DNA from 4 places in the Promicromonospora sp. NPDC050880 genome. Region 4 is predicted to be linked to each of the others. Evidence: predicted binding sites of a transcription regulator. Region 4 holds the regulator's gene; each other region holds the start of a gene.
The links. The regulator LexA, encoded in region 4, represses DNA repair genes until DNA is damaged. The targets are predictions, from matches to a motif close to TCGAACANNTGTTCGA.

Region 1 (7,255 bases), on a different contig from region 4:
GCCAGGACCGACCGCCGGTCGACGGGGAGCTCGTTCCCGAAGCCAGTCATCTGCACCGTCCTCCTTCCGCGCACGGCACCGGCGCCGCGCGTCGGATCGGACGCTAACCAGTGAGATTTCGCCGCTCAAGACACGACAGAAAGGTTCCCGGGGAGCGGGACGGATGCCTGTGCGGCAGGTGCGCCCACCGTCCCATCTACTCCATCGGTTGCTTCGGTCAACTCCCGTCGTAGGGTGAAAACGTGATCACTCGACAGCGCAAGACCTGGCCGTACGGAGTCGCGGCCGCCGCCCTGCTGCTCGCGACCACGGGCTGCTCGGGCACGTCCGCCGACGACGGCACCACGTCGGGGACACCCACCGCGGAACCGTCGGTCACCACGTCGGCGCCGAGCACCACGGAGTCCCCGTCGGACGGCTCGCAGCCGACCGCCACCGACACTGCACCCGGCGGCACCCCGACAGCGTCGGACGGGGCGGGTGACGGCGCGGCCCCGGAGTCGACGCGCTGCCTGACGCCGGACCTCGCCGGGAGCCTCGCGCCGATCGAGGGTGGCGGGTCGGCCGGGCACTACGAGGTCGCGATCGTGCTGACCAACACGTCCGGCACCGACTGCGTGCTGCAGGGCTGGCCGGGCGCGTCCTTCGTCGGGGACGGCGACGGCACGCAGATCGGCGCAGCCGCGACCCTCGACCGGTCGAGCCCGCACGAGCCCGTGACGCTCGCCCCGGGGGACGCCGCGCACGCCGTCGTGCTCGTCTCGAACGCCGAGAACTACGGCGACGAGTGCCGGCAGACGCCCGCGGACGGACTCCGCGTCTACCCGCCCGGGGAGACCCGATCGCTGTTCGTGCAGGACGACGAGCTGACGCTCGTGGGCTGCGCGAGCGCGGAGCAGGAGCTGCTGGAGGTGGGCGCGTTCCAGCCGGGTGAGTGATGGGTGGCCGGTGCTGGACGAACCGTGGCCCCTCGGAGAGGCGCGTTCCAGCCTGGCCGCCGGGCCGCGCCGGAGGAACCCTGACTCGCCTCGCAGTGCATCCCCGTGGTCTGCGGTGCGTCCTCGCCGGTGCGGGGTCATGCGGCTCGTGTCTCGGGCAGGCCGTCGATGGGTTCGGGTAGCCCGATGGGCTGCCCGTAGGTGTCGGTGAAGGCCCAACCGGTCTCGAGCAGGGTGGCCCCCGTGGCCCCGGTGGTGGGTTTGCCTGTCCAGTGCATGGCGATGCCTCGGGCATCGACGAGCTGGTGGTGGTACCAGCACAGCAGGGCGCTGTTGGCCACGCTGGTGGATCCGCCCTGGGCCCAGTGGGTGATGGCGTGGTGGACCTCGCACCGGGAGGGTGGTTGATCGCACCCGGGGTAGACACAGTGCCGGTCACGGGCGATCACGGCACGGCGCATCTGCCCGGTGACCGTGCGCTGGGCACGACCCACGTCCAGTGCCGCACCGTCGGAGCCGAACACGATCCGGGTGATCGCACTGTCGCAGGCCAGGCGGCGCAGCAGGGCACGCGGGACCCGGTCACGGGACTCCGTGAACACCGCACCTCCGGCAAGACCCACACGTCCGGCGGTCGCCGCTCGGCCTGGCATGGCCTGCCCGCAGGTGACGCACAGTCCTTCACGGGTGCGGGTGACCTGGGTGGCCAGCTCCGACCAGGACACCGTCACGTTCAGGTGCGGGCGCACCGCAGCCCCGGGCGAGGCCTGATCGGTGTCCAGCACCACCCGGGCCAGGTCCGCCAACCCGTGCGCACGCCGCTGCCCCGGGGACCGGTCGTCTCCCACGGCCGGTACGCCCATCACCCCACCCAGCGCTGCCTGCACCAGGGCCCCGTGCTCGTCGGTCAGGAACCCCGTCACATGGAAACCACCCAGCGTCCTGGACAGGTCCAGGAACTCACCCTGGGCTGCCTTGTCATCCAGGACGTCGTCCGTGTCCGGGTCGACCACGGTGGCGAACCGGCGTGCCACCACCCGGAACTGGTCCGCGTTCAACCCGTCCGCCTCACCCAGCACCACGGCCTCGCCCGTGACCACGGTTCCCTCAGAGACTGCGCCCTCCAGCACCCGCGTGATCAGGTCCCGCGTCCTGGAGCCGTCCGGGTCGTCGACCGGGTCGGGGAAGTCCACCGGCACCGACTGCACGAACACCTCCGGTGTCGTGGGCTCACCCGTGCGGGTATCGATCAGCCACGCCAGCGCATCCCGCCGCGTCCCGCTCGTGGGTGCCGTCTCCGCCATCACCCGGGCATGATCCACGCCCAGCCGCCCCGCCAGCACCCGGTCGCGGGTCTCGGGCAGCGCCTGCTCCAACCGCCGCGCAACGGACACGTCCTGACGCGCCGTCGAAGCCGACACACCCTCCCGCAGGCGTAGCCACGACGCGAACGTCCGCGACATCCCACCCGTACGCCACGACCCCTCCTCCTCGATCCGCGGCAGCACCACCCATCGGACACCCTCCAACCGGCCCACCGCCCGCCACACCCGGCCGTGCATCTCCACCAACCGCGACACGGCGGGAGCGCCCCATCCGTCAAGGACCCCCGACGCCACCAGGCCGGCCAGATCCTCCACCGCCGCCTCGATCCGGTCCAGCACCCCCTCCAGAGAGCCGGCCGGGCACGCCTCCACGGACATGTCGACGCCGGCCGAACCGCCCGACATCCCACCCGCAGCCCCGCACTCCCCAGCCACAGGCGTGCCACCAGGGCCACTGCCCACAGCACCATCCGGAGCACCGCCCGGGATCGTCCCGCTCACCGACCACTCCACCTGGCACCACCCCCCTTGCCCCGTCCATCACTCTCTTCCGCAACCATCATCTCGAACATTCGTCCGAAGTGCAGTGCGAATCGCGAATCTGTGGACAACCCCTCCCAGCGCCACGCATCACACCCGGCAGCCCCACGCCGAGAGCCAGACATAGGCTCATCCCCCATGGACCACGAACCCATGCGCCGGGTGGCCGAGTTCCGCACGACGTTCGACGGCGAGGCCAGGACCGGACACCCCGACGTGGCGGAGCACCGGCGAACCCTCCTGGTCGAGGAAGCCGCCGAGGCGGCCGAAGCACTCACGGACCTGGCGGAGGCCCTCCGTTCCGGCGCGGACCCGGCCGCCGCCTACCGGGCGGTCGCCAAGGAGCTCGCCGACGTCCTCTACGTCACCTACGGTGCCGCGGACACCCTGGGCATCGATCTGCCGGCCGTCTTCGTCGAGGTACACCGGTCCAACATGAGCAAGATCGGCGACGACGGCCGCGTCCTGCGCCGGGCCGACGGGAAGGTGCTCAAGGGCCCGGGTTACGAGCCCCCGGTCCTCGACGACGTCGTCGAGTGGTCGCACTCCGCCGACTCGTAGGCTCCGTGCGACCGGTCGGGGCCGGTCAGCCCGCCACCCGGTCGCTCCCCCGCAAGATCGACGTCATCTTCTTGCCGCGCGCGACCTCGTCGACCAGCTTGTCCATGTACCGGATCTGCTGCATCAACGGGTCCTCGATCTCCTCGACCCGGTACCCGCAGATCACACCCTTGATCAGGGCCGCGTTCGGGTTCATCGCGGGCGCCTCGGCGAAGAACGTCTCCAGGTCGACCCCGGTGTCGATCGCGGTGCGCAGCCCGGCGTCGTCGTACCCCGTGAGCCAGGTGATGACCTGGTCCAGCTCCTCCCGGCCACGGCCCTTCCGCTCCACCTTCTCCACGTAGAGCGGGTAGATGCTGGCGAAGCTCATGCTGAAGATCCGGTGTCGCGCCATGCCTCGACCATAACCGAGCCCACTGACAGCGGGCCTCGAGAAGCCTGATTGCGCCAGGCCCGCGGGCGTCAGCGCTCGCGCGCCCGCCGCCGACGACGCCGGGCCTCGGCGGCCTGGTCCTCGGCCGCATCGAGCTCGTCGTCGACGACGGCCAGCTCCGCGCGAGCCTCGTCGGCGGCGGCCCGTGCCTCGTCGAGCGACCGCCGTGCCGCGTCGCGCTCAGCGCCGAGCCGTTCGAGCTCCAGGTCGAGCCGCCGCACCTCCTCCTGCTCGCGCTCGACCGCCGTGTCCGCGGCGTGCAGCCGGTCCCGCACGCCGTCGCGGCGGTCCTCCAGCCGGTCCACCCGGGCGGCACTCTCCGCCACGGCTCGTTCGGCCTCGGCGAGATCCGCGGCGCCGTCCGCGTCCGTCTCGCCTGTGCCTGTCTCGCCTGTGCCTGTCTCGTCCGCGCCCGTCTCGCCGCCGCCCGTCCCGCCGCCGCCCGGTCCGCCATCACCCGGCCCGCCATCACCCGGCCCAGCATGAACCGCACCGCCATCACCTGACCCAACACCACCCGACCCGCCGTCAGCAGACCCCCCGCCACCCGGCCGCAGCGCGACCAGGTCGGCGTCCTCGCCCTGCTCGTCCACGATCCCGAACCCGACGTGCTGCAGCGCCCGCGAGAGGCGGCCGGCCCGGACCGCCGCAGCGGCGTCAGGATCCATCACGGCCGCCGTCAGGGTCTCGGTGAGCCGGTCGAGCACGGCCGCCGAGACCGCCCGCCCCCGGACCTCGCCCGCCTCGCGCACCGCGCGGACCAGCGCCTCGGTCCGCTCGCGCCGCAGATGGTCCAGTGCCCGGATCCGTCCGCGGTCCCGGTCCGCCGTCGCCGCCCGCAGCTCGTCGCCGAGAGTCGTGAGCGCCGCGACCTCCTCCGGCCTGTCCCGGACGACCTGGTTGACCACCCACGCGGCCACCGACGGCTTGGGCAGGCGCTTGATCCGCTCGGCGCCCAGGCGGTCGCCGCCGTCAGCCGCCAGACGGACGGCCGCGGCACGCCCCGCGACGAAGTCGTCGAGCGGGCTCGTGTAGAGCCGCTCGACGGCGGCGTCGAGGTCCGTCGGGTCCTGCGCGGGCACGCTCCTACCGTGGCACGCCGCCCGTACCCCGCGCGACCGCCACGCCACCAGCCACCAGCCACCAGCCACCAAACAACAACCAGCAGCCAGCAGCCAGCAGCCAGCAGCCAGCAGCCAGCAGCCAGCAGCCAGCAGCACCAAAGCACGAGGCGGGGGCCCGGGGCCCCCCCCCCCCCGGCCCCCCCCCCCCCCCCCCCCCCCCCCCCCCCCCCGCGGGGGCCCCCGCCCCCCCCCCCCCGGGCCCCCGCCTCGCCCTCGACCCCCTACAGCGTCGGCACCAGCAACGTCATCAGCTCCCCGGACCCGAGGTGCACCAGCGCCTTGCCAGGGCTCACCTGCGATGCCACGGCCGACCGGGGCAGGCTCGCCCCGACGAGGTCGCCGTCGAACCGGTCCGCCGGGCTGAGCAGGGCACCGCGCCGGTTCTTCTTGGCGTCGACCTGCCAGCCGGAGAACCCGCCGGCCACCTCGGAGGCGTCGCCGCCGATGACGAGCCCGCGCTGGTTGTCGCTCGCCGTGCGCAGGTAGGCCCGCAGCCAGGACTTGGCGGGGGCGTCGGCCACGAGCTCGGCGTCGTCCACGACGAGCACCACCGGGGTGCCGTCGGGGTCCAGGTGCGGTGCGAGCGCCTCTTCGGTCACCTCGTCCGGGTCCGTGATCAGGGCCCGCACACCCGGCTCGCCGGCGAGGTCGCGCAGCGCGCTCGCCCGCGGGGCGACCAGCACCAGCTCCGTACCCCCGCGCAGCATGGACCGGGCCATCACGGCGAGCATCGTGGACCGGCCCGAGCGGGCAGGTCCGGCCACGATGAACGTGGGCGCGTCGCCCGCGAGGTCCATGCCGTGTGCCGTGAGATCGTCGCCGCCCACGCCCAGCATCGCCCAGAGCGGCTTGGCGGCCTCGGGCCCGGCGTAGGCGTACGCGGCCTCGGCGGTGATGGTCGAGGGCAGGTCGTCGACCCGGAACGGGCCGGTGCCCGGCACCACGTCCTCGCGCTCCCGGATCGCGGCGGCCAGCGTGCGGGCGGCCGCGGTCTGGGCCCGCCCTGCGGGGTCCTCGCCGAGGATCGCCACCTGCACCTCGCGCCCGGAACCGGACCGGAAGGCCCGCCCGGCGGGCACCTCGTCCGGCACGTTCTTGTGCGCGATCCCGGCCATCCCGTAGTCGAACTTGTCGGTGAGCCGCAGCACCACCGCGTCGTCGGTGAGCACGCCCATCCGGCTCGACAGCAGGGAGCGGTCGCCCGCGAGCAGCAGGTGGATGCCCGCGCTCGCGCCGTCGCGCAGCAGCTCCTGTACGGCGTCCACCAGGGCGCCGCCGTCGACCTCGCCGTAGGTGGACACGAAGCTCTCCCACCGGTCGATCAGCAGCATGATCCGCGGCAGCCGCTCGCCGGCCGGCGCCAGCTCGCGCTGCTCGGTGACGCTGGCGTAGTTGCCGTCGCCCAGCACCTTCTGCCGGCGACCCAGCTCGGCCGTGAGGCGGGTGAGCAGGCGCGTGGCCCGCTCCTCCTGCCCGCGCTGCACGACGGCGCCCGTGTGCGGCAGCTCGTCCAGCACCGCGAGCGCCCCGTTGCCGCAGTCGATCCCGTACAGGTGCAGGTCGGCCACGGACATCCGCTCGGCGGCAGCGAACGCCGTCGTGCGCAGGGCCGTGGACCGGCCGGTGCCGGGGGCGCCCACGACGTACCGGTGCGTGAACTCGTCCAGGTCGATGACGGCGGGGCCCTGCCGCTGCGCGGCGGGGTCGTCCTCCACCGCCCACGCGAAGGCCGAGGGGGATGCGGGCTGTGCCACGGTGTCCAGCGACAGCAGCTCGGACAGCGCGGGCAGCCAGGGGCGGCGGGGCTGCGGCAGCTCGCCGAGCACGGCAGCCTCCCGCAGCGCGTCCACGACGGCGGACAGGTCGGTCTGGACGTTCTCCGTCCGGGCCGCCTTGGGCCGCCGGGGCGCGGGGGCCCCGAGGTCGCCGAGGCCGATCCGGGCGATGTACGGCGGTTCGACCTCTGCGGCCTGCCGCGTCGACAGCCGCCGTCCGCCCACCCGGGCGGACTGGAAGGGCAGCAGCGACGCCGCCCCGAGGCGGGCGTAGGCCCGGCCGGGCTGCGACTTGGCGATCTGCGCGGCCTCCGGGGAGTCGATGACGTCGGAGGACTCCCCGGCGTCGGTCATCCGCAGGGCGACGCGCAGGTTGGTGTTCGCGCGGATCTCGGGCGAGATCACGCCGGACGGCCGCTGCGTGGCCAGGATGAGGTGGATGCCGAGCGAGCGCCCGCGCTGGGCGATGTTGACCAGGCCGGTGACGAAGTCGGGCAGCTCGCGCGCCATCGAGGCGAACTCGTCGATGACGATGAGCAGGCGCGGCAGGGTCTGCCCC
Region 2 (7,255 bases), on a different contig from region 4:
GTCGTCAGTCCTCGGCGTAGCCGAGGTCGTCCGTCTCCTCGCCCTCCGCGGCCAGCGCGTCACGGACCAGCTCGAACGCCAGGCCGGGCGGGTACCCCTTGCGGGCCAGCGAGCCGACGGCCCGGCGCACCCGAACCTGTCGGTCCAGGCCGCGTGTGCGGGTGACGAGCTTGGCGGCCGCCCGTGCGCCCGCGGCACGCTCGTCGTCCGGGTCGAGCTGGTCCAGGGCGACGGTCGCCGTGTCCTCGTCGATCCCCCGCCGCCGCAGCTCGGCGGCGATGCCGCGCCGGGCCAGACCGCGTTCGGCGTGCCGGGTGCGGACGATCGTCTCGGCGTAGGTCGCGTCGTCCACCAGGCCCACCTCGCCGAACCGGTCGAGCACCTGGGCCACGACGTCCTCCGGGTAGCCCTTGCGGGCCAGGGACTGCTCGAGCTCGCGGCGGGACTTCTGCGCCGCCGTCAGGATCCGGAGGATGACCTCACGGGCCTTCTCGACGGCGCCGTCCCGGCTGATCTCGCCGGCCTCCAGGCGTTCCGCGACGGTCCGTCGGGGCGCCCGGTCGGCGCCGCTGCGACGGTCGCGACCGCCTGCCCGACCGCCCGGACGGTCCCCGTCCCGGGCAGCGGGACGGCCCCGACGCTTCCCCACGCCGGGACCGTCCGCTGGATCACCGTACTGCACGTCAGAACGGTGCCTTCTCGGCGGCCGCCTCTGCCTTGGCCGCGGTCTTCGTCGCAGCCGGCTTGGTGGCCTTCGCACGCGTCGCGGTCGACTTCGTGGCCTTGGCCGTGGCGGTCGTCCGGGTGGACGAGCTCGCCGCGGCGACGGTGCCCGTGACCGACGTCGTGTCCGTGGCCGGGGCCGCCGGGCTCGCGTCCGCCGGAGCGTCGACCTTCGGGCCCACGCCCAGCTTCTCCTTGACGCGCTTCTCGATGTCGTTGGCGAGGTCCGGGTTGTCGCGCAGGAAGGACCGCGCGTTCTCCTTGCCCTGCCCGAGCTGGTCGCCCTCGTAGGTGAACCACGAGCCCGACTTGCGCACGAAGCCGTGCTCCACACCCATGTCGATGAGGCCGCCCTCGCGGGAGATGCCCACGCCGTACAGGATGTCGAACTCGGCCTGCTTGAACGGCGGGGCCATCTTGTTCTTGACGACCTTCACACGGGTGCGGTTACCGACCGCGTCCGTACCCTCCTTGAGCGTCTCGATCCGGCGGATGTCGAGGCGCACCGACGCGTAGAACTTGAGCGCCTTGCCACCGGTGGTGGTCTCGGGCGAGCCGAAGAACACACCGATCTTCTCGCGGAGCTGGTTGATGAAGATCGCCGTGGTCCCGGACGCGCTGAGCGCACCCGTGATCTTGCGCAGGGCCTGGGACATCAGGCGGGCCTGGAGACCGACGTGGCTGTCACCCATCTCGCCCTCGATCTCGGCCTTGGGCGTCAGCGCGGCCACCGAGTCGACCACGATGATGTCGAGGGCACCGGAGCGGATCAGCATGTCCGTGATCTCCAGCGCCTGCTCACCGGTGTCCGGCTGCGAGACCAGCAGGGCGTCGGTGTCGACGCCGAGCTTCTTGGCGTACTCGGGGTCCAGCGCGTGCTCGGCGTCGATGAACGCGGCGATGCCGCCCTGACGCTGGGCGTTGGCCACCGCGTGCAGCGCGATGGTCGTCTTGCCGGAGGACTCCGGACCGTACACCTCGACGATGCGGCCACGAGGCAGTCCTCCGATACCGAGCGCCACGTCGAGAGCGATCGAGCCGGTCGGGATCACCTCGATCGGGGCGCGCGTCTCGTCGCCGAGGCGCATGACCGAACCCTTGCCAAAGTTGCGGTCGATCTGGGCGAGGGCCGCTTCGAGGGCCTTCTCGCGATCTGCTGGTGCGGGCATGTGCAACACCTTCGTCTTCAGGGCGCTCTGTGCGCCGGCGTGGATGGCTCGGTACGTCGTTGCCGACCGTACGCGGAACCACTGACACGGACGCCTGCTCCGGCCGCCGCCTGTGGACGACGTTCCGAAATCCGTGCCTGTGGTCGAAGTCTAGCCGAACGCGTGTTCGAGGCAAGGCGCGACACGCGGGCGTGTCGCGCGGCCCGTCACGGCGCGGTCCCGCACGACGACCGCAGTCGTCACCGCCCGCGCCAGGTCAGCGCCGGGGCGGCGGAGCCTGGCGGAACTTGTCGGTGCCCCAGCGCTCGGCGTCGGGCACGTCGAGCGCGTCGCACAGGGCGTGCCACACGTCACGGGGCTCGTCCCCGTCCTCCAGGGCCGCCACCGGGGTCCGGCCGTCCAGCGCGGGCAGGACCTGCTCGCGCGCCAGGGCGCGCCCGTACGCGGGACCGAAGACCTCGTCGACCAGCTGCCAGAAATCCCGTTCGCGCACCCGTCAACCCTACGTCCCCGGGGGCGCACCACGGCAACCGGCTCCCTCCACGGCCGGGCACCAGGTCAGGGTGTGTGTCGGTGGTCGGGGACAGAATGGGTCCATGTCCACGCCCGACGACCCGCTCTCCCGTTTCGGCCCCGCCACCCGTACCTGGTTCACGGGCGCGTTCGCGCAGCCCACCGCAGCCCAGGCCGGTGCGTGGGACGCCGTCGCGGCCGACCGGCACGCCCTCGTGGTCGCGCCGACCGGTTCGGGCAAGACGCTCGCGGCGTTCCTCTGGTCGATCGACCGGATCATGTCCGCGCCCCCGCCGGCCGAGCGCACCCGCCGCTGCCGCGTGCTGTACGTGTCGCCCCTGAAGGCCCTGGCCGCCGACGTGCAGCGCAACCTCCGTTCCCCGCTCACCGGGATCCGCCAGGCCGCGGCCCGCGAGGGCATCGAGGTGCCCGACGTCAGCGTGGGCATGCGCACGGGAGACACGCCCGCGAACGAGCGGCGTGCGTTCGCGACCCGCCCGCCGGACATCCTCGTCACCACGCCGGAGTCGCTCTTCCTCGTGCTGACGTCGTCGGCCCGCGCCGGGCTCGCCGGCGTGGAGACGGTGGTGCTCGACGAGATCCACGCCGTCGCCGGTACCAAGCGAGGGGCGCACCTCGCCCTCAGCCTGGAGCGCCTCGACGCGCTGCTGGACCGGCCGGCCCAGCGCATCGGCCTGTCGGCCACGGTGCGGCCGGTGGACGCGGTCGCCCGGTTCCTCGCGGGCGGACGGAACGGCGACGGGGCCCGCGAGGTGGTCGTCGTGCAGCCACCGTCGCGCAAGGAGTGGGCCATCGACGTCGTCGTGCCCGTGCCGGACCTCGCCGACCTCGACAGCGCCCCCGCGCCCGAGCCGGCCGGCGCCCGGGACGACGGGCACCCGGGCTCCGGCGACGACGAGATCGACCTCTCGGGCGAGGCCACCCGCCCGCTGCGTCGGGCCTCCGTCTGGCCGCACGTCGAGGAGCGGGTGGTCGACCTCGTCGCGGACCACACCTCCACCATCGTCTTCACGAACAACCGCCGGGGCGCCGAACGGCTCACGGCCCGCATGAACGAGGTGTGGGCGCAGCGGCAGGGCCTGGAGGTCGCCGACCCGGCCAGCACCTGGGCCGCGCTCGTCCCGGGTCAGTCCGGCACGGCGGCCGGGATCCCCCGGCCCACCCCTGGTCGGCGCGGCCTGCCCGAGGCGGTCCCTGGACAGGGTGGACCGAGTCTGGGCGCGCAGGGTCAGGGTGGGCAGGGTCAGGACGGCCAGGACCAGGACCGCACCGTCCTGGCCCGCGCCCACCACGGCTCGATGAGCCGTGCGGAGCGCACACGTACCGAGACGGAGCTCAAGGAGGGCCGGCTGCCCGCGGTCGTCGCGACGTCGTCCCTGGAGCTCGGCATCGACATGGGCGCGGTCGACCTCGTGGTCCAGGTCGGTGCCCCGCCGTCGGTGGCGAGCGGCCTGCAGCGGATCGGGCGCGCCGGGCACCAGGTCGGCGCGGTCTCCCGGGGTGTGGTCTTCCCGATGTTCCGGGGCGACCTGGTGCCCGCCACCGTCATCGCGGAGCGGATGCGCGCGGGCGAGATCGAGCACCTGCACGTACCCGCCAACCCGCTCGACGTGCTGGCACAGCAGGTGGTCGCCGCGCTCGCCGTCGACGACTGGGCCGAGGACGACCTGCTCGCCCTCGTGCGCCGTGCCGCACCGTTCACGCACCTCGGCGACGCCACGTGGCGCGCCGTGCTCGACATGCTCGCGGGGCGTTATCCGAGCGAGGACTTCGCGGAGCTGCGTGCGCGGATCACGTGGGACCGCGCCACCGGCATGCTGCGCGGCCGTCCTGGCGCGCTGCGCCTGGCGGCGACGAGCGGCGGCACCATCCCCGACAAGGGCGCCTACGGCGTGTTCCTGGCCACCGAGGGCCCCACCGGCGGCACTCCCGACGACGTGCTCGCCGACAGCGTGACCGGCGGCGCCGCCCGTGCGCGGGGCGGCAAGCGGGTCGGCGAGCTGGACGAGGAGATGGTCTACGAGTCCCGCGTGGGCGACACGTTCACGCTGGGATCCAGCACGTGGCGCATCGAGGAGATCACCACCGACCGCGTGCTGGTCACCCCCGCACCCGGCCTACCCGGCCGGCTGCCGTTCTGGAAGGGCGACGCGCCCGGCCGGCCCGCGGAGCTCGGGCGCGCGGTCGGCGCCTTCGTCCGGGAGGCCGACGCCGCCCTCGCCGCCGACCCGGCCGCCGGTCGCGCCCATCTGCGCGCCGCCGGGCTGGACGACTGGGCCGCCGACAACCTCGCCGCGTACCTGGCCGAGCAGCGGCTCGGCACGGGTCGCGTACCCGACGACCGGACCGTGGTGGTGGAACGGTTCCGTGACGAGCTCGGCGACTGGCGCGTGGTGATCCACTCGCCGCTGGGCGCGCGCGTGCACGCACCCTGGGCGCTGGTGATCTCCGCCCGCCTGCGGGCGCGCTTCGGCCTGGACGTGGCAGCCATGCACTCCGACGACGGCATCGTGCTCCGGCTGCCCGACACGGGCGGTGGCTGGGACGGCGGGCCGGACGGCGACCCGTGGGACACGGGCGGTGCACCGGCCGCCCCGGACGACGACGGCTACCCGGACGGCGCAACGCACGCGCGGCACGCGTCCGGCCGGGTCACGCTCGAGGACCTGCTCCTGGACCCGGACGAGGTGCTCGGCGCCGTGCGCGACGAGCTCGGGTCGTCGGTGATGTTCGCCGCGCGGTTCCGTGAGGCGGCTGCTCGCGCGCTGCTCCTGCCCCGGCGCCGCCCGGACCGGCGGCAGCCGCTCTGGCAGCAGCGGCAGCGGTCGGCACAGCTCCTGGAGGTGGCCAGCCAGTTCCCCGACTTCCCGATCGTGCTGGAGGCGGCCCGCGAGTGCCTCCAGGACGACTTCGACGTCGCCGCCCTGGCCGGCCTGATGCGTGACATCGCCGCCGGCGGTGTCCGGGTGGTCGAGGTCACCACGGCCACGCCGTCGCCCTTCGCGCAGTCGCTCCTGTTCGGCTACACGGCCCAGTTCCTGTACGACGGCGACGCGCCGCTGGCGGAGCGCCGCGCGGCGGCGCTCTCCCTGGACCCGGAGCTCCTGGCCGAGCTGCTGGGCGAGCAGGGCACCGCCGACCTGGCGGACCTGCTGGACCCGGGCGCCGTCGAGCGCACCGAGGCGGAGCTGGCCGGGCTCGCACCCGACCGGCAGGCCCGCGACGCCGAGGGGCTCTGGGACCTGCTGCGCCGCAGCGGACCGCACCCGCTGGACGCCCTGGCGGCCCGTACCCAGGAGGACGCGCGGCACGCCGTGGGGGGCTGGCTCGAGGAGCTGGAGGCCTCCCGGCGTGTGATCCGCGTCCGGTTCGCCGGCGAGGAGCAGTGGGCGGTCGCGGAGGACGCAGGCCGGCTGCGCGACGCGCTCGGCGTGGCGCTGCCTGTCGGCGTGCCGGAGACGTTCACCGAGCCCGTACCGGACCCGCTCGGCGATCTCCTGCGCCGGCACGCCCGCACGCACGGCCCCTTCGGCGCGACGTCCGTGGCTCAGCGCTTCGGGCTCGGCGTCGCCGTCGTGACGCACGCCCTGGCCCGTCTGGAGGCCGACGGCGTGCTGGCCCGCGGCAGCCTGCGACCGGCTTCCCTCGGCGGCACCGGCGACGAGTGGTGCGACCCCGGCGTGCTGCGCCTGCTCCGGCGCCGCTCGCTCGCGGCGCTGCGGGCCGAGGTGGAACCGGTCGAGCAGGAGGCGCTCGGCACCTTCCTGCCCCGCTGGCAGAACGTCTCCACGGGCCTCCTGCGCGGTGCGGACGGTCTGGTGCAGGCGATCGAGCAGCTCGCGGGGGCGGCGGTGCCGGCGTCGGCGCTGGAGACGCTCGTGCTGCCCGCCCGGGTGGCCGACTACTCCCCCGCGCTCCTCGACGAGCTGACGGTCGCGGGCGAGGTGCTGTGGTCCGGGCACGCCCGCCTGCCCGGCTCCGGCAGCGGGGACGGCCTGGTGTCGCTCCACCTGGCCGACGGCGCCCCGCTCACCCTCGCCGACCCGGCACCGGTCGAGGAGGACGGCCCCCTGGACTCCGACCTGCACCGCGCCGTGCTGGACCTGCTGACAGGGTCCGGCGGCTTCTTCCTGCCCCGGATCACGGAGCTCACGGGTGCCGAGACGGACGCGGTGCTCGACGTCCTCTGGGACCTCGTCTGGGCCGGCGAGGTCACCAACGACGGGCTGGGCGCCCTGCGCGAGCGTGTCAGCGGCACAGGCGCCCACCGGGCGCCGCGCACGGCGGCGCGGGCGCGCCCGGTGCGACGGTCGAGGTTCGCGCTCGCCCCGGGGCGCCCGGCCTCCGCGCTGCGAGCGAGCACGTCCGTTCCGGGCGGGGGCGGTCGCTGGGCCGCGCTGCCGGCGCGCGAGACCGATCCGACCGTGCGCGCGCACGCCCTGACCCAGGTGCTGCTCGAGCGGCACGGCGTGCTCACCCGGCCGGGTGCAGCGGCGGAGGGCGTGGGCGCGGGATACCGCGACGTGTACCGCGTGCTGTCCGGGCTGGAGGAGCGGGGCGCGGTGCGGCGCGGGTACTTCGTCGAGCACCTGGGCGGCTCGCAGTTCGCGCTGCCCGGGGCCGTGGACCGGCTGCGGGTCGACGCGCAGGACCGCGCACGGGTCGTCGAGGCCGAGCTGGAGTCGGTGGAGCGCACGGCCGGCCCGGCGTCCTCGGGCACGGGCGGTGCCGTGGTGCTCGCCGCGATGGACCCCGCCAACCCCTACGGCGCGGCGCTCGCCTGGCCCTCGAACCCGGCGCCCGACCGCGCCGGCGGCGACACACCGCCC
Region 3 (7,255 bases), on a different contig from region 4:
CTACTCACCCCAGCGGGCCGCGTTCGAGGGGTTCGACCCGTTCTGGGAGTTCGTGTCGGGGCCGCTGCACGCCGGCGCGTTCGGGCCGAACACACTGGATCCCACGTTCGGTCCCCGGCAGGAGTTCGTCAGCGCGCCGCCGCGCGCCAACACCTCACCGCTGGAGGGCTTCCAGCACTTCGGCGAGGTGAACATCGAGGGGGACACCGGCCGGCTCCGCGTCGACCTGCGCGACCAGGCGGGGCGCTCGCTGTGGACGACGACGCTGGACCCGGAGCGGGGGAGCGGGCGGGGCGAGGGCTGACGGAGGGGGGCCGGCCCGTTCCCCGGCGCGGGGTACCTCAGCAGGCCTCGAGGACGAAGAAGATGAAGGACACGAAGGCGGTCCGCTCCCCGCTCGCGATGCGCGGCGTGAGGAGCTCAGCCGGTGTGTCCGGGGACGGCGGCGGCTCGGCGACGGTCACGATGCGGAACCCGGCGGCGGAGAACTCGTCGGTCATCGAGTGCAGCGGGCGGTGCCAGTACGTCAGGGTCCCGGGCTGACCCGCGAACTCGTACTCCTCGGAGAACTCCCGGACGGCGAAGTAGTCCTCCTCCGGCGCGAAGAAGGGCCGCACGAGCGGGTGGTTGACCGAGAGGATGAGGCGTCCGCCGGGCTTGAGCACCCGGTGCAGCTCCGTCAGCGGCCCGTGCCAGTCCTCGAAGTAGTGCAGCACCAGGGACGAGACCACGTCGTCGAACGTGTCGTCCGCGTAGGGGAGGGGCTGCGTGAGGTCCGCGACGGTCAGCGGCACGTCGTCGCCGAGCCGGCGGCGGGCGAGCTCGATCATCGCGGGGCTGCCGTCGAGGCCGGACATCTCGGCGCCGCGGTCGCGCAGCGCGGCCGACAGCGGCCCGGACCCGCAGCCGGCGTCGAGGATCTGGCGGCCGCGCACGTCGCCCGCCAGGCGGACCATGGCCGGCCGTTCGTACCAGGCGTTGAGCAGGCTGCCGGAGTTCTCGGCGTCGTAGCTCGCGGCGAACTCGTCGTAGTGGTCGGCCTTCATCGGAACCCTTCGCTCGACGGTCTGTGGGTGGGGCTGACGCTAGCGGGCCGGGTTGTCGCGAAGGCTTCGTGACGGGTCTCTCTTCGAAGAAAGCCAGGTTCCTCCCGGTGGTGTTCACGGTGGTGGGGGTGGAGTTCGGGTCTGACCTGGTCGGTGGAGTGGGCCGTGAGGGGCCGGCGGCTGTCGGGTTCCGGGGTGCGTCGACCGGCTTCCGCTGTTGGCAGAGCGGGTCGGCTCAACGAGAAGTGCGTACAGGTGTGCGATAGGTTGGTGGCATGACGCGATCGGGTGGGGTGCTGGGATTGGCGGGCGGGCAGCCTGTCGGGTCGGTGCTGCCCGGTGGTGTGCTGCCCGGTGGTGCGGGGATGTCCGGAGGGCGGGTGGCTGGCGGTGTCGGTGCTGTGGCTGATGTGCGGGCTGTGCGGGAGGCGCTGGCGGGGATGATTCTGCCGGGTGCTACTGACATGTCCGGGTCGGGCCTGGTCTCGCGGGAGGTCCAGGGCGAGTGGGTGGATCTACTGGGTGAGTTGGAGGCGGTGAAGGCGGCGGTGACTGCGACGCAGGCCCGCCTGGTGGTCGCCCTGGACGAGGCCACCAGGGCTGAGGAGGCCGCGCAGGGTGTTCGGGCCGAGCGTCGGGGTCGTGGTGTGTCGTGCCAGGTGGGTGCCGCGCTACGGGTGTCCCCGCACGCCGGGGCCGGGTTCGTGTCCACCTCGCGGGTGTGGGTGATGCAGATGCCGCACACGTTCGCGGCGTTGCAGACGGGGATCCTCTCGCAGTGGCGGGCCACGTTGTTGGTGCGGGAGACGTCGCACCTGTCGGTGGAGCACCGTGCTCTGATCGACGAGCAGGTCTGCGGTCCCGCGCACCTGGAGGACCTGGCGCGGATGGGGACGCGGCGGTTGGTGGCCCGGATCAAGGAACTCGCCGCGAGCCTGGATGTGCACGCGTGCGTGAACCGCAACGCGAGGGCCGTCTCGGAGCGGCGGGTCTCGATCCGTCCGGCCCCGGACCTGATGGTCTATCTGACGGCGTTGGTTCCGATGGGGCAGGGAGTACAGGCCTACGCGCAGCTCAAGGCAACTGCTGAGTCCGTGAAGGCCACCGGGGACGAGCGGTCGGGTGGGCAGATCATGGCCGACACTCTGATCGAGCGTGTCACTGGTCGTGAGCCCGGTCAGGCCGCGGACGTACCGGTGACGATCAACCTGCTGGTCTCCGATGAGACCCTGCTGGCTGGTGGTACTCAGCCTGGTGTGGTGGTCGAGGGTGTCCCGGTGGGTGGGGGTGTGGTCCCTGCGCCGGTGGCTAGGAACCTCGCAGCCCACGCGATCGACACCGACACCGCGTGGTTGCGGAGCATCTACGTCGACCCGTCCGGTCGTCTGCTGGCTGCGACGTCCACCTCCCGGTTCCACCCACCAGGCCTGGCGGGCTTGTTACGCGCCCGAGGGCAGGGCATCTGTGCCACGGCGTGGTGTGACGCACCGATCCGCCACCTGGACCACATCACCCCCCACATTGAGGGTGGTGAGACGAGCCTGGACAACGGGCAAGGCCTGTGCGCCCGGTGCAATCATGCCAAGCAGGCACCCGGCTGGATACAGAAACCCACCCAGCACGACGGACGCCACGCGGTAGAGACCAGGACCCCGACCGGGCACACGCACGTCTCGGTGGCACCCATGCCACCGCGACCCCTGCGCGCCGACCACCTGAGCTCGAACGGTGCTGGGGCAGTCACGGACGTACCGGTCCACAGTGCACCGGCCAACGCCCCCTCCACGGCGGGTGGCGGTGGCGCGCGCCTGGGTTGGACCCCCGCGGTCGGCATGACCGGCCCCGCACCCGGCCGCACCCCACGCAGCCGCTACACGATCGGCTGCCACACCCACCGCGACCGGGGAGCGATTGCTTACCGACCAAGCCCACCACGCCCGACACACGGGCCACCTGGTCGAGCCCGCGCCCGAACACGGAGACCCGACCTCACCTGGACCCACCCCACCTGAGAGGCATGCAAAAAGCCCTCCGGCTCAGCGTTTCCGCTGAGCCGGAGGGCCCTTCGACACGGTGGGCGATACTGGGTTCGAACCAGTGACCTCTTCGGTGTGAACGAAGCGCGCTACCACTGCGCCAATCGCCCGTGCTGCTCACCCCTTGGGGCGTGCGTGGACGATATTAGCCTGCTTCGAGCGCGGATGCGAAATCCAAATCGCCAGGTCGCCTCAGGGGTCGATCCGCTCCCGCATGTTCCGCTCGAACAGGTCGCGCGCAGCCGCCGACAGCTCGCCGATCTCCAGGTCCACGCCGTCCAGCCACACCGTCGGTTGCACGTTGCGCACCGATCCGGTCAGCAGCATCCGGGCCTCCCCGGCGGCCACCCGGTCCAGCACGGAGAACGGCAGCTCGCCGTCCTTCGCCTCGCGGACCGGCAGGCCTGCCTCGGCGCCCCACTCCAGCAGCAGCTCCCGCGTGATGCCCGCGAGGCAGCCCACCGACAGCGGGGGAGTGACCAGCTCGCCGTCGATCTCGACGAACACGTTGGACCCCGTGCCCTCGCACAGGTCGCCCTGGGTGTTGGCGAGCACCGACTCGTCGGCGCCCTTCTTGATCGCGTCCGCGAGCGCCACGACGTTCTCGGCGTACGACGTGGTCTTCAGGCCCGCGACCGCGCTGTTCTCGTTGCGGGTCCAGGGGGCCCGCGCGGCGCGCCCCGTCGGCACGACGACGGCGGGCGTCGCCGCCACGACGACCGTCTGCGGCCCGTCCGTGCGCCCCGAGCCGAGCGGCCCGATGCCGTCGGTCACGGTGATGCGCAGGCGTCCGGCGTCGGGGGATGCCGACAGGACCGCGTCGACGCCGTCGCGCACCTTGCCCAGGTCGAGCGTCGCCATGCCCATGCCTGCCGCCGAACGTTCCAGGCGCGCGAGGTGCCTGGTCAGGGCGAACGCCTGCCCGTCGAGCACCGCGCAGGTCTCGAACACGCCGTCGCCGACTGTGATGCCGTGGTCGACCGCGCTGAGCGCGGCCTCACCGGGCGCGACCATGCGCCCCTCTGCCCAGATGACCGTCATGTCGCCCAGTGTGTCACCGGCGCAGGGTGACGTGCGTGACCTCGGGCGTGTGCCGCACGCTCGTGGACGAGAACTCGATGGGCGGCACGCCGTCGAACACGCGGGTGCCGGAACCGAGCGTGAACGGCACCACGTGCAGGCGCAGCTCGTCCACGTGCCCGGCGGCGAGGTACTCGTTCAGGGTGGTGGCACCGCCCGTGATGGAGATGTCACGGTCGCCCGCGGCCTCCCGTGCCTGGGCGAGCGCGCTCTCGATGCCGTCGGTGACGAAGTGGAAGGTGGTGCCGCCCTCCATCGGGATCGGCTCGCGCGCGTGGTGGGTCAGGACGAAGACGGGCCCGTGGTACGGCGGGTTCTCGCCCCACCAGCCCTTCCAGTCCGGGTCCCAGTCGCCGCGGCCCGGGGTGAACATGTTGCGCCCCATGATGTACGCGCCGGCGCCCACGATGGCGTCCACCTCGGCCTGGTGCGCGTCGCCGTGCTCGAACATCCAGGTGTGCAGGCGTTCGCCTGCCAGCGGGCCGAACGGGTGCTCCAGGCTCTGGTCGTGCCCGGCGGAGTAGCCGTCGAGCGAGACTGCCATGTCTGCTTTCACGATTCCCATGCCCGGTCTGACGGCGGCGGCTGCCGGAACTCATCGGTGCGCGGGATCAGCCCTCGCCGCGGTAGCTCCCGAAGCTCCACAGGTTGCCCTCGGGGTCGCGGACCACGCAGGACCGCCCGCCGTAGTCCTGGTCGGCAGGCTCGCTGAGGCTGGTCCCGCCGGCGGCGAGGGCGGCCGCGTGGGCGCCGTCGACGTCGTCCGTGACGGCGTAGGCCGAGCCCGTCCCGGTCTGGTCCGGCCACCGGGGGCGTGGCCGGTGCGTGCCGAGCATGACGCCGCCGCCCTGCGGCCAGCCCAGCTCGGCGTGGTGGACCACGGTGGGGTCGGCGTCGTCCCGGTAGACGGCGATCTCGGTGAAGCCGACGGCCTTGAGCCAGGTCAGAGCCGCGTCGGCGTCGCGGTAGGTCAGGGTCACCCACAGTCCGGTGCTCATCGTTCTCCTCCTCGGTCAGGTGTCTCCCACGATGCCCCGGCCGGGTCGGCGACGTCTTGAACGAACGGGAGCTCCTCGCGCAGCCACGTGGACGGCGTGCAGCCGCCCAGGGCCACCCACTCGCGGGTCATGTGGGCGTGGTCGGCGTACCCGGCGGCCGCGGCGACGTCGGCCAGCGTGACGCGGCCCGAGCGGGCCGCGACCACGAGGGCGCGGCGGGAGCGCGCGAGGCGGGCGACGCGGCGCAGGTCCCGGGGCGTGAGCCCGCACTCGGTGCGGACGAGGTCCTGCAGGTGCCGGCGGCTCCAGCCCTGCTCGGCCGCGACCCGGTGGACCTGGCTGCCGCCGGCGATGCGGGCCAGCGCCCGTCCGACGTCGGCCCGTGGGCCGGGTTCGCCGGCCCGGGCCAGCCGTTCGACCAGAGCCCGGACGACCGTCGCGCCGTCCGGGGAGTCGGCGAGCATCTCGGGCAGGTGCGCGAGGTGCGGCGCGACCTCGGCCAGGCTCGTCAGCTCGCCCGCGAGCTCGCCCGCGGGCACGCCGAGCAGCGCGCGGGCGCCGCGCAGCGTGAGCGAGAGGCTGATACCGCGCTGGTGCCCGTCGTGGTGGATCGCGGCGGGCCGCGTGTGCAGGCCGGACACGCACGACCAGGCCCGGCGCCGGGTGTCGTCGCGTCCTGCCCACGAGACGTCGATCGGTTCGCCGAGTGGCAGCTCGAACGTCAGCCCGGTGCCGGGCATGCCCCGGTGCACGCCCGGCACCCCCATGTCGAGGTCGTACGGCACGACGGCGCTGACGTAGGGGGCGAGGACCTCCGGAACCCCGGAGCCCGGGACAGGTGCCACGCCTCCACGGTAGCCCCGGCCTCCGGCACGCGAGGCGGGTGGCGCTCCGGCTCAACCGCCCGACGCCAGCCCGACCAGCCGTTCCGCCTTGAGCTCGGTCTCGTGCCACTCGGCGGTGGGGTCGGAGCCCCACGTGATCCCGGCGCCCGTGCCGAACCGCAGCACGCCGTCGGCCCACCAGAAGGTGCGGATGCCGACCGCGAGGGACGCCTCGCCGTCGTGCACCCAGCCCACCGCACCGCAGTACGGGCCGCGCGGGACGGGCTCCAGCTCCTCGATGATCCGCAGCGCGCTCGACTTGGGCGCGCCCGAGACCGAACCCGGCGGGAACGTCCCGGCCAGCAGCCGGCGCCACAGGTCGCCGGAGCGGGCGACGTCGTCGCGCAGGGTGCCGCGCACGCGGGAGACCAGGTGCACCAGGCCGGGGTGCTCCTCAACCGCGAGCAGCGCGGTGACCGCGACCGTGCCGGGCCGGCAGACGGTCTGCAGGTCGTTGCGCACCAGGTCGGTGATCATGACGTTCTCGGCACGGTCCTTCTCGGTGAGGCCGTCCGGGGTGCGGGCCGTGCCCTTGATGGGCCCCGACTCCACGACGGTCCCGTCGCGGTCGTGCCGCACGGAGAGGTAGAGCTCGGGGGAGGCGCTGACCACCCATACGGGGTCCAGCCCGGTCGAGGCGGGCACGTGCACGGCCGCGGCGTGCGGGGCGGGGTTCCCGGCGGCCAGGCGCGCGGCGAGCGCACGGGCGTCGGGCTCGGTGGCGCTCGCGGGCAACGGCGCGGACAGGACCCGGCAGATGTTGGCCTGGTAGACGTCGCCCTCGCGCACGTGCTCGCGCACCCGGGCGACGGCGGCCTCGTAGCCGGCCTGGTCCATCGACGAGGTCCAGGCGTCGGGCGCGGGGCCGCGCCACGTGTCGTCCGGGGCGTCCGGCGGCGGGACGACGGCGTCCCGCACCCGCGCGAAACGCCACGCCCGCGCCGGGCCCTCGAAGTCCGCGACCACGAACCACGTGCCCGTGGCGAGCCGTTCCGGTTCGGCCCGGACGTCGACGCACTCGACGGCGCCGGTCGCCACACGACCGTCGAAGGTGGCCCAGCCGGTGTCCCCGGTCACGTCGTCCCGGGTCGCGGCGGCGTCGGGACGGTGGGTGACCGGTGGAATGGTGCGCTTTGCGGGCGGATGGGCCGAACGGGGGAACACGGGTCAACCGTACGGCGGCGCGCGCGATTGGACGGTTCGCCCTCCGG
Region 4 (7,255 bases):
GCACGTCACGCTCCCGCAGCTGCGCGGCGTCCTGTTCATCACGCTGATCCTCCAGGTGATCGGCACGTCCCAGGTGTTCCTGGAGCCGTTCCTGTTCACCGGCGGCGGCCCCAACAACGCCACCCTCACCGTCCTCATGCTGATCTACGACTACGCGTTCGGCAGCAGCCTCGGCGGCAACTACGGCGCCGCGACCGCCCTGAGCCTCATGCTCGCGGCCGTCCTGGCCGTGCTGTCGGCGGTCTACTTCCGCGTGACCCGACCCTGGAGCTCCTGAGATGGCAGTCGAGACCGAACGCGGCATCATCTCCGCCCACGACCGCCGACGGCCGAGCGTGCGGGCCACCCTCGGCGTGCTGCAGGGCGGCCTGCTGGCAGCGCTGCTGGTCGTGGGGCTCGGACCCGTCCTGTGGCTCGCCAAGGCTGCCGTCACCCCCACGCAGGACACGCTGCGCGACCCGCTCGGGCTCTTCCCGAACGGGATCGACTGGGCCAACCTCGCCACCGCGTGGACCCGGGCCGAGATCGACCACTACTTCGCCAACACGCTGATCCTGGCGGTGGGGGCCTGGTTCTTCCAGCTCCTGGTGGCCACCACGGGTGGCTACGTCCTGTCGGTGCTGCGCCCGCGCTACGGCAACGTGATCCTGGGGCTCGTCCTGGCCACCCTGTTCGTGCCGTCCGTGGTGCTGCTCGTGCCGCTGTACCTGACCATCCTCGACGTGCCGCTCCTGCACGTCAGCCTGCTCAACACGTTCTGGGCGGTCTGGCTGCCCATGGGGGCCAGCGCGTTCAACGTGCTGCTGGTCAAACGGTTCTTCGACGGCCTGCCGCGTGAGGTCTTCGAGGCCGCCCGCGTGGACGGCGCCGGGCCGTTCCGGCTGCTGTGGAGCATCGTGCTGCCGATGTCGCGGCCCATCCTCGGCGTGGTCTCGGTGTTCGCCGTCATCGCGGCGTGGAAGGACTACCTCTGGCCCCTGCTCGTGCTGCCCGACCCGGGCAACCAGCCGCTGTCCGTGCGGCTGCCCGCCATCGCGCCCTACCTGGAGCTCGACGTGTTCCTGGCGGCGCTCGCGATCTCGACGGTGCTGCCCGTCGCGCTGTTCCTGGCGTTCCAGCGGCTGTTCCTCAGCGGTGCCGGGCTGGGGGGTGCCGTGAAGGGGTGAGCCTGTGGACGAGGCGGGGTGGATGTCACCGCCCCCGCCTAGGATCGAGTGCGTGACCAGCCTTCCCGACGCACCCGCCGACAGTACCGCCACGCAGGACGTGCCCGACGTCGAGGAGCTCCTCGATCTCGCGGTCGGGGAGCTCGGCGGCGGGCGCAGAGAAGGGCAGCACCGCATGGCGGTCGCGGTCGGCGAGGCGATCGAGAAGGGCGAGCACCTGCTGGTCCAGGCGGGTACCGGAACGGGCAAGTCGCTCGGCTACCTGGTGCCCGCCGTACGGCACGCCGTGGCGGCGCAGAGCAAGGTCATCGTCTCCACGGCCACCCTCGCGCTCCAGCGGCAGGTCATCACGCGTGACCTGCCGCTCGTGGCGAAAGCGGTGGCGCCGCTGCTGCCGCGCGAGCCGCGCATCGCGCTGCTCAAGGGGTGGCACAACTACCTGTGCGTGCACAAGGTGGGCGGCGGCTACCCCGCCGACGAGCCGACGCTGTTCGACCTGCCGGGCGGGGAGGAGCATCCCCGGGCGGAGGACGCACCGGGCGGTCAGGCACCCCGTGGCCGGCGCCGGGACGACGGCGCGACGCTCGCCGACCACGTGCGGCGCCTGCACGAGTGGGCGGGCGAGACCGACACCGGCGACCGCGACGACCTCGTGCCCGGCGTGCCGGACCGGGCCTGGCGCCAGGTGTCCGTCACGGCCATGGAGTGCCTGGGCGGCAAGTGCCCCATGCTCGCCGAGTGCTTTCCCGACAAGGCGCGCGCCGCGGCCCGGGAGGCGGACGTGGTGGTCACCAACCACGCGATGCTCGGCATCGCGGCCACCGGCAGCCCGGGCGTGCTCCCGGAGCACGACGTGGTCGTGGTCGACGAGGCGCACGAGCTCACCGACCGCGTCACCTCGTCCGCCACGGTGGACCTGTCCATGGCGTCGGTCGAGAACGCGGCGCGGCTCGCCCGCCGCAACGCCGGGACCAGCACCGAGGCCCTGGACAAGGCCGCACAGGACCTCGGCACGCTCCTGGTGACGGCACCCGCCGAACGCTTCCCCCAGGGCCTGCCGGACGACCTGCGCACGGCGGTGGCCGCGGTGCGCGACGCCGCGCGCGAGGTGCTGAGCGCCCTCAAGCCGGACGCCGCGGGCGCCAAGGGCAAGGACGCCGGCCAGCCCGATCCCGGCCTGAAGATGGCGCAGGGCGCCATGCTCCAGCTGTTCGAGACGGCCGAGCGGATGGCCGCCCAGGACACGACGTCCGACGTCCTGTGGTGCTCGCGCCCGGACAACGGCTGGGGCGGCTTCGGCGACAACGTGACCCGCCTGCACGCTGCCCCGCTGCACGTGGCGGGCCTGATCCGTACCCACCTGCTGGGGGAGTCGACCGGCGTGTTCACGTCGGCCACCCTGGCCCTGGGCGGCACGTTCGACGCGGTGGCCGGCACGCTCGGGCTCAAGGGCGAGGACGCGCCGCCGTGGCACGGGTTCGACGCGGGCAGCCCGTTCGACTACCCGCGGCAGGGCATCCTGTACATCGCCCGGCACCTGCCGGCGCCGGGCCGGGAACCCACCACGGAGGCGCAGCTCGACGAGATCGCGGAGCTCATCACGGCGGCGGGGGGCCGCACGCTCGGTCTGTTCTCGTCGCGGCGCGCGGCGAACGCGGCGGCGGAGGCGATGCGGGAGCGACTCGACGTGCCGATCCTGGCGCAGGGGGACGACCAGCTCCCCACGCTGGTGCGCGAGTTCGCGCAGGACCCGGCGACGTGCCTGTTCGGCACGCTGTCCCTCTGGCAGGGCGTCGACGTGCCGGGCCCGTCGTGCCAGCTCGTGCTCATCGACCGCATCCCGTTCCCGCGCCCCGACGACCCGGTCAAGGCGGCCCGTGCCCGCGCCGTGGAGCAGGCGGGCGGCAACGGGTTCATGGCGGTCTCGGCCCAGCATGCGGCCCTGCTGCTCGCGCAGGGCGCGGGGCGCCTCGTACGGAGCACGGAGGACCGGGGCGTGGTGGCGGTGCTCGACCCGCGGCTCGCCACCGCACGCTATGCGTCGTTCCTCACCCGGTCGATGCCCGGGTTCTGGCCCACGACCGATCCGGCGCTCGTCCGCGCCGCGCTGGCCAGGCTGGACACCTAACCTAGGCGCATGGCAGCCATCTCGGACGTCCCGGCCGACCGAAGCCCCGCAGCCCGGACCACGAAGCTCGCGATCGTCGGGGCGGGGGCGGTCGGCTCCACGCTGGCCTTCGCCGCGCTCACCCGTGGCTCGGCGCGCACCATCGCGCTGCACGACGTGAACCGGGCCAAGGTCGAGGCCGAGGTGCTCGACCTGCGGCACGGGCTCATGTTCACCTCCCAGGCCCACGTGATCGGCTCGGACGACGTGGCCGTCTGCGCGGACGCGGACGTCGTGGTCGTCACGGCCGGGGCGAAGCAGAAGCCCGGGCAGACCCGGCTCGACCTCGCCGAGGGAACGATCGGCCTGATGCGCCAGATCCTGCCACCCCTGGTGGAGGTCGCGCCCGACGCGACCTACCTGATGGTCACCAACCCCGTGGACGTGGTCACGTACGCGGCGCTCCAGATCTCGGGACTGCCCCGCGAGCAGATGTTCGGCAGCGGCACCGTGCTCGACTCGTCGCGGCTGCGGGCAGGGCTCGCCGAACGCTGCGGGGTGGCGGTCGCCAACGTGCACGCGTACATCGCGGGGGAGCACGGCGACTCGGAGATCGCGCTGTGGAGCTCTGCCTCGATCGGCGGGGTACCGCTGCTGGAGTGGGAGCCCTTGGCCGGCCACCCGCCGCTGGACGCCGCGGTGCGGGCCGAGGTGCACCGCGAGGTCGTGGACTCGGCCTACCGGATCATCGCGGGCAAGGGCGCCACCAACTACGCCGTCGGCCTCGCAGCCACCCGGATCATCGAGGCGGTGCTCAAGGACGAGGGCCGGATCATGCCGGTGTCGTCCCTGCTGGACGACTACCACGGGATCGGCGACGTGTGCCTGTCGGTGCCCTCGCTCGTGGACCGCCGCGGGGTCCCGGGCACGGTGCGCGTGCCGCTGTCGGACGAGGAGCTGGTGGGCCTGCGGGCGTCCGCCGAGAGCGTGCGCGGGGTGCTGCGGCGCTTCGGGTTCTGAGCCTGGCCGCGCACCGCCGGTGATGCCGGAGCGCCCGCCCGCGACCCGGCGGCTTCGACCGCGGGGGGTCGAACCGATCGGATCGCGGACGGGCGCTCCGCGCTCCGCCGCGGGCGCCTAGAGGCTGCGCAGCACCGCGACGACGCGGCCCAGGATCTGCGCCTCGTCACCCGGGATGGGCTCGTAGGCCGGGTTCTGCGGCAGCAGGAACACGTGGCCGCCGGCCTGCTTGAACGTCTTGACCGTGGCCTCGCCGTCGATCATGGCGGCGACGATCTCGCCCTGCTCGGCCACGTTCTGCCGACGCACCACGACCCAGTCCCCGTCGCAGATCGCGGCGTCGACCATCGAGTCGCCCGCGACCTTGAGGAGGAACAGCTCACCGTCGCCCACGAGCTGGCGGGGGAGCGGGAAGACGTCCTCGACGACCTGCTCGGCGAGGATCGGGCCACCGGCCGCGATGCGGCCGACGAGCGGCACGTACGACGGCGGCGGGGTGCCGGCGTCGTCCGGCACCGAGCTGCCCCAGTGGATCTGGCCGCTGCGCCGCGGCTCGGGCCAGTGGATCTCCCCGCGCGACGGCTTGTCCACCTGCTCGGCGAGCGGCTCGACGAGCTCCATGGCACGCGGCCGGTTGGGGTCGCGGCGCAGGAAGCCCTTCTTCTCCAGCATCTGGAGCTGGTGCTTGACGCTGGACGGGCTCGCGAGGCCGACGGCCTCTCCGATCTCACGCATCGACGGCGGGTAGCCGCGCGTCTCGAAGGACTGCCGGATCGTGTCGAGCACGAGGCGCTGGCGCTCGGTGAGGCGGTCTGCCGGCGAGATCGCGTGCACGTCGGCGACCGCCTCGTCGCCCGGCGCGTCCAGCGTGGCGACGCCAGAGACTGTCATGTCGACAGGAAGTGCCGTGTCGACGGCTCTCGTGTCGCTGGTCTCGTCCCGTCCCGTCATACCCGTGCCCCTCCCGTTCCGACAAATGTTCTCCTCTGCGGGACCCACTCTAGGTCACAAAGCGGCTCGGCTCAAACGAATGTTCGAGCGTGTCTCGACACGGCCGGTGTCTCGTGCTACACAATGGTACGTGCGTTCGACGAACGCGTGTATGACGGACAGAGGTTCGACTCGCTCTTCGAGGAGGGGCCATGGGGGACGTGATCCCGTTGCGGCAGTACACACCGGCGTACACCCCGGCGTACACCGAGACCTACGCGCCGGTGCGGCCGATCGGGCCGGTCGTGGTCCGGCCCCACGCGCAGGCGCCGTCGCGCACGGTCGCGGAGCGGCTCGGCCTGGCCGGGCTGCGGATCACGCGGCGCGGCCGCGTGGTGCTCGTGCTGCTGGCCATGCTGCTCGTGGCGCCGATGGCCACCTGGGGTGCCACGGCGGTGGCCAGCTCGCCGGGTGAACCCGTCGAGGTGCGGGTGCACGCGGTCCAGCCGGGGGAGACCCTCTGGGGATATGCGCAGGAGATGGTCCGGCCGGGCGAGGACGTCCGGGACGCGGTGGCTCGGCTCCAGGAACTGAACGAGATGTCGTCCGGTAGCGTCCGGGTGGGTCAGCTCCTTCTTCTTCCCGAGGAGTGACCCGGGGACACGGTTCGCCGTCAAATGTTGCGGCGATGTTGCATGGCGGTGGTTTGCCCGCTTACGGTCGGGGCGCGACCGGAGGCCTCCGGTCCGTGGTCGACCACGCAGGAGTGAGCATGCACTGCCCGTTCTGTCGCCACGCTGACTCGCGCGTGGTGGACTCACGGACCGCCGACGACGGCCTGTCGATCAGGCGCCGGCGGCAGTGCCCGAACTGCAACCGGCGGTTCACGACGGTCGAGACCGCCAGCCTGTCGGTGGTGAAGCGGTCGGGGGCCACCGAGCCCTTCAGCCGTGACAAGGTGGCGGCGGGCGTGCGCAAGGCCTGCCAGGGCCGTCCCGTCAGCGACGACGACCTTGCGATCCTGGCCCAGCGCGTCGAGGAGACCCTGCGGAGCAACGGCAGCGCGGAGATCGACGCCTACGAGGTGGGCCTCGCCATCCTCGGGCCGCTGCGCGAGCTCGACGAGGTGGCCTACCTCCGGTTCGCGAGCGTCTACCAGTCCTTCGACTCGCTCGAGGACTTCGAGAGCGCCATCACGTCGCTGCGCGCCGAGCGCGCGGAACGGACGGCCGCGCAGGCTTGAGCCGGCTGCGCCCCGGCTCGGTGAAATGCGCTGGCACCCGGGCTGGGTGTGGTGCAGGCTGGGGCCGGACGACGGACCCGATCGAGGGACCCCCGAAACTCAAGGAGGTGATCGGTGTGACGGACGAGAAGCCCACTGCCGACCAGGCGCAGGAGCCCACGACCCCGACCGCGCCGAGCGCGGACGCGAAGGCGCGCTTCAAGGAAGCGCTCGACCGCAAGAACGCGGCCCGGCAGCGTACGTCGGCGGGTGACGTGAACACGGGCGCGGTGCACGGGTCGGAGACGACCGGTCCCGTGCAGAAGATGTTCCGGCGCAAGAGCGGCTGAGACGAGGTGGCGGGGGCCGCTGATCTGGTGAACGACCAGGTCGGCGGCCTTTGTCGTGCCGGGCAGCACCGCGCGGACGACGATGCAACGGAGATGTCACGGTGGCCGTCGCGTGGGGGCCGACGGCTGTCCACGAGTGCCGGCCGAGGTGTGGTCGGTGCTGCCGCCGGACCCAGCCGCCGACGTGCCGGGCGCACGTCGGTCGCCAGGCTCTCGCCCGGCTTCCCGGGCAGCCTCCTGCGTCGCGCCGGGAACGAAGAGTGAACCTGCGACACCCGCGGTGAGCGACGCGAAGGTGACGGCCATCAGCACCCCGGCCAGCACGTAGAGGGCAGCGACCATGGCGACCGGGCTGTGTTCGTCGATGAACGGAGACGGGGCAAGGGTCCAGAGGATGGCGACCAACCATGCGCCGGCATTCACGGGAACCCAGCGGAGTGTGCCTGGTCGTGCCAGCACC

Region 1: ACIBBF_RS24500 (DUF222 domain-containing protein) is a predicted target of LexA. The motif match lies at 2,828-2,843, and genes of this name have one in related genera.
Region 2: recA (recombinase RecA) is a predicted target of LexA. The motif match lies at 2,047-2,062, and genes of this name have one in related genera.
Region 3: ACIBBF_RS12685 (DUF222 domain-containing protein) is a predicted target of LexA. The motif match lies at 1,294-1,309, and genes of this name have one in related genera.

Annotation. Positions count from the first base shown of each region.
Region 1 is NZ_JBITFV010000026.1:13,224-20,478, reverse strand. Features, by position in the region: gene ACIBBF_RS24510 (family 43 glycosylhydrolase) at 1-50, opposite strand, end outside; gene ACIBBF_RS24505 (DUF4232 domain-containing protein) at 243-938, shown strand; gene ACIBBF_RS24500 (DUF222 domain-containing protein) at 1,076-2,668, opposite strand; gene ACIBBF_RS24495 (hypothetical protein) at 2,942-3,364, shown strand; gene ACIBBF_RS24490 (DUF2200 domain-containing protein) at 3,390-3,758, opposite strand; gene ACIBBF_RS24485 (hypothetical protein) at 3,827-4,879, opposite strand; gene ACIBBF_RS24480 (FtsK/SpoIIIE domain-containing protein) at 5,143-7,255, opposite strand, start outside.
Region 2 is NZ_JBITFV010000035.1:10,617-17,871, reverse strand. Features, by position in the region: gene ACIBBF_RS26190 (regulatory protein RecX) at 5-649, opposite strand; gene recA (recombinase RecA) at 684-1,892, opposite strand; gene ACIBBF_RS26180 (DUF3046 domain-containing protein) at 2,149-2,385, opposite strand; gene ACIBBF_RS26175 (DEAD/DEAH box helicase) at 2,489-7,255, shown strand, end outside.
Region 3 is NZ_JBITFV010000006.1:76,058-83,312, reverse strand. Features, by position in the region: gene ACIBBF_RS12695 (alkaline phosphatase D family protein) at 1-304, shown strand, start outside; gene ACIBBF_RS12690 (class I SAM-dependent methyltransferase) at 342-1,046, opposite strand; gene ACIBBF_RS12685 (DUF222 domain-containing protein) at 1,487-3,058, shown strand; tRNA gene ACIBBF_RS12680 (tRNA-Val) at 3,121-3,192, opposite strand; gene ACIBBF_RS12675 (aminotransferase class IV) at 3,275-4,123, opposite strand; gene ACIBBF_RS12670 (dihydrofolate reductase family protein) at 4,137-4,727, opposite strand; gene ACIBBF_RS12665 (VOC family protein) at 4,774-5,160, opposite strand; gene ACIBBF_RS12660 (helix-turn-helix domain-containing protein) at 5,157-6,005, opposite strand; gene ACIBBF_RS12655 (chorismate-binding protein) at 6,057-7,121, opposite strand.
Region 4 is NZ_JBITFV010000004.1:156,245-163,499, reverse strand. Features, by position in the region: gene ACIBBF_RS09835 (carbohydrate ABC transporter permease) at 1-277, shown strand, start outside; gene ACIBBF_RS09830 (carbohydrate ABC transporter permease) at 279-1,166, shown strand; gene ACIBBF_RS09825 (ATP-dependent DNA helicase) at 1,189-3,294, shown strand; gene ACIBBF_RS09820 (L-lactate dehydrogenase) at 3,304-4,293, shown strand; gene lexA (transcriptional repressor LexA) at 4,411-5,184, opposite strand; gene ACIBBF_RS09810 (LysM peptidoglycan-binding domain-containing protein) at 5,436-5,876, shown strand; gene nrdR (transcriptional regulator NrdR) at 5,996-6,466, shown strand; gene ACIBBF_RS09800 (DUF5302 domain-containing protein) at 6,583-6,795, shown strand; gene ACIBBF_RS09795 (hypothetical protein) at 6,892-7,255, opposite strand, start outside.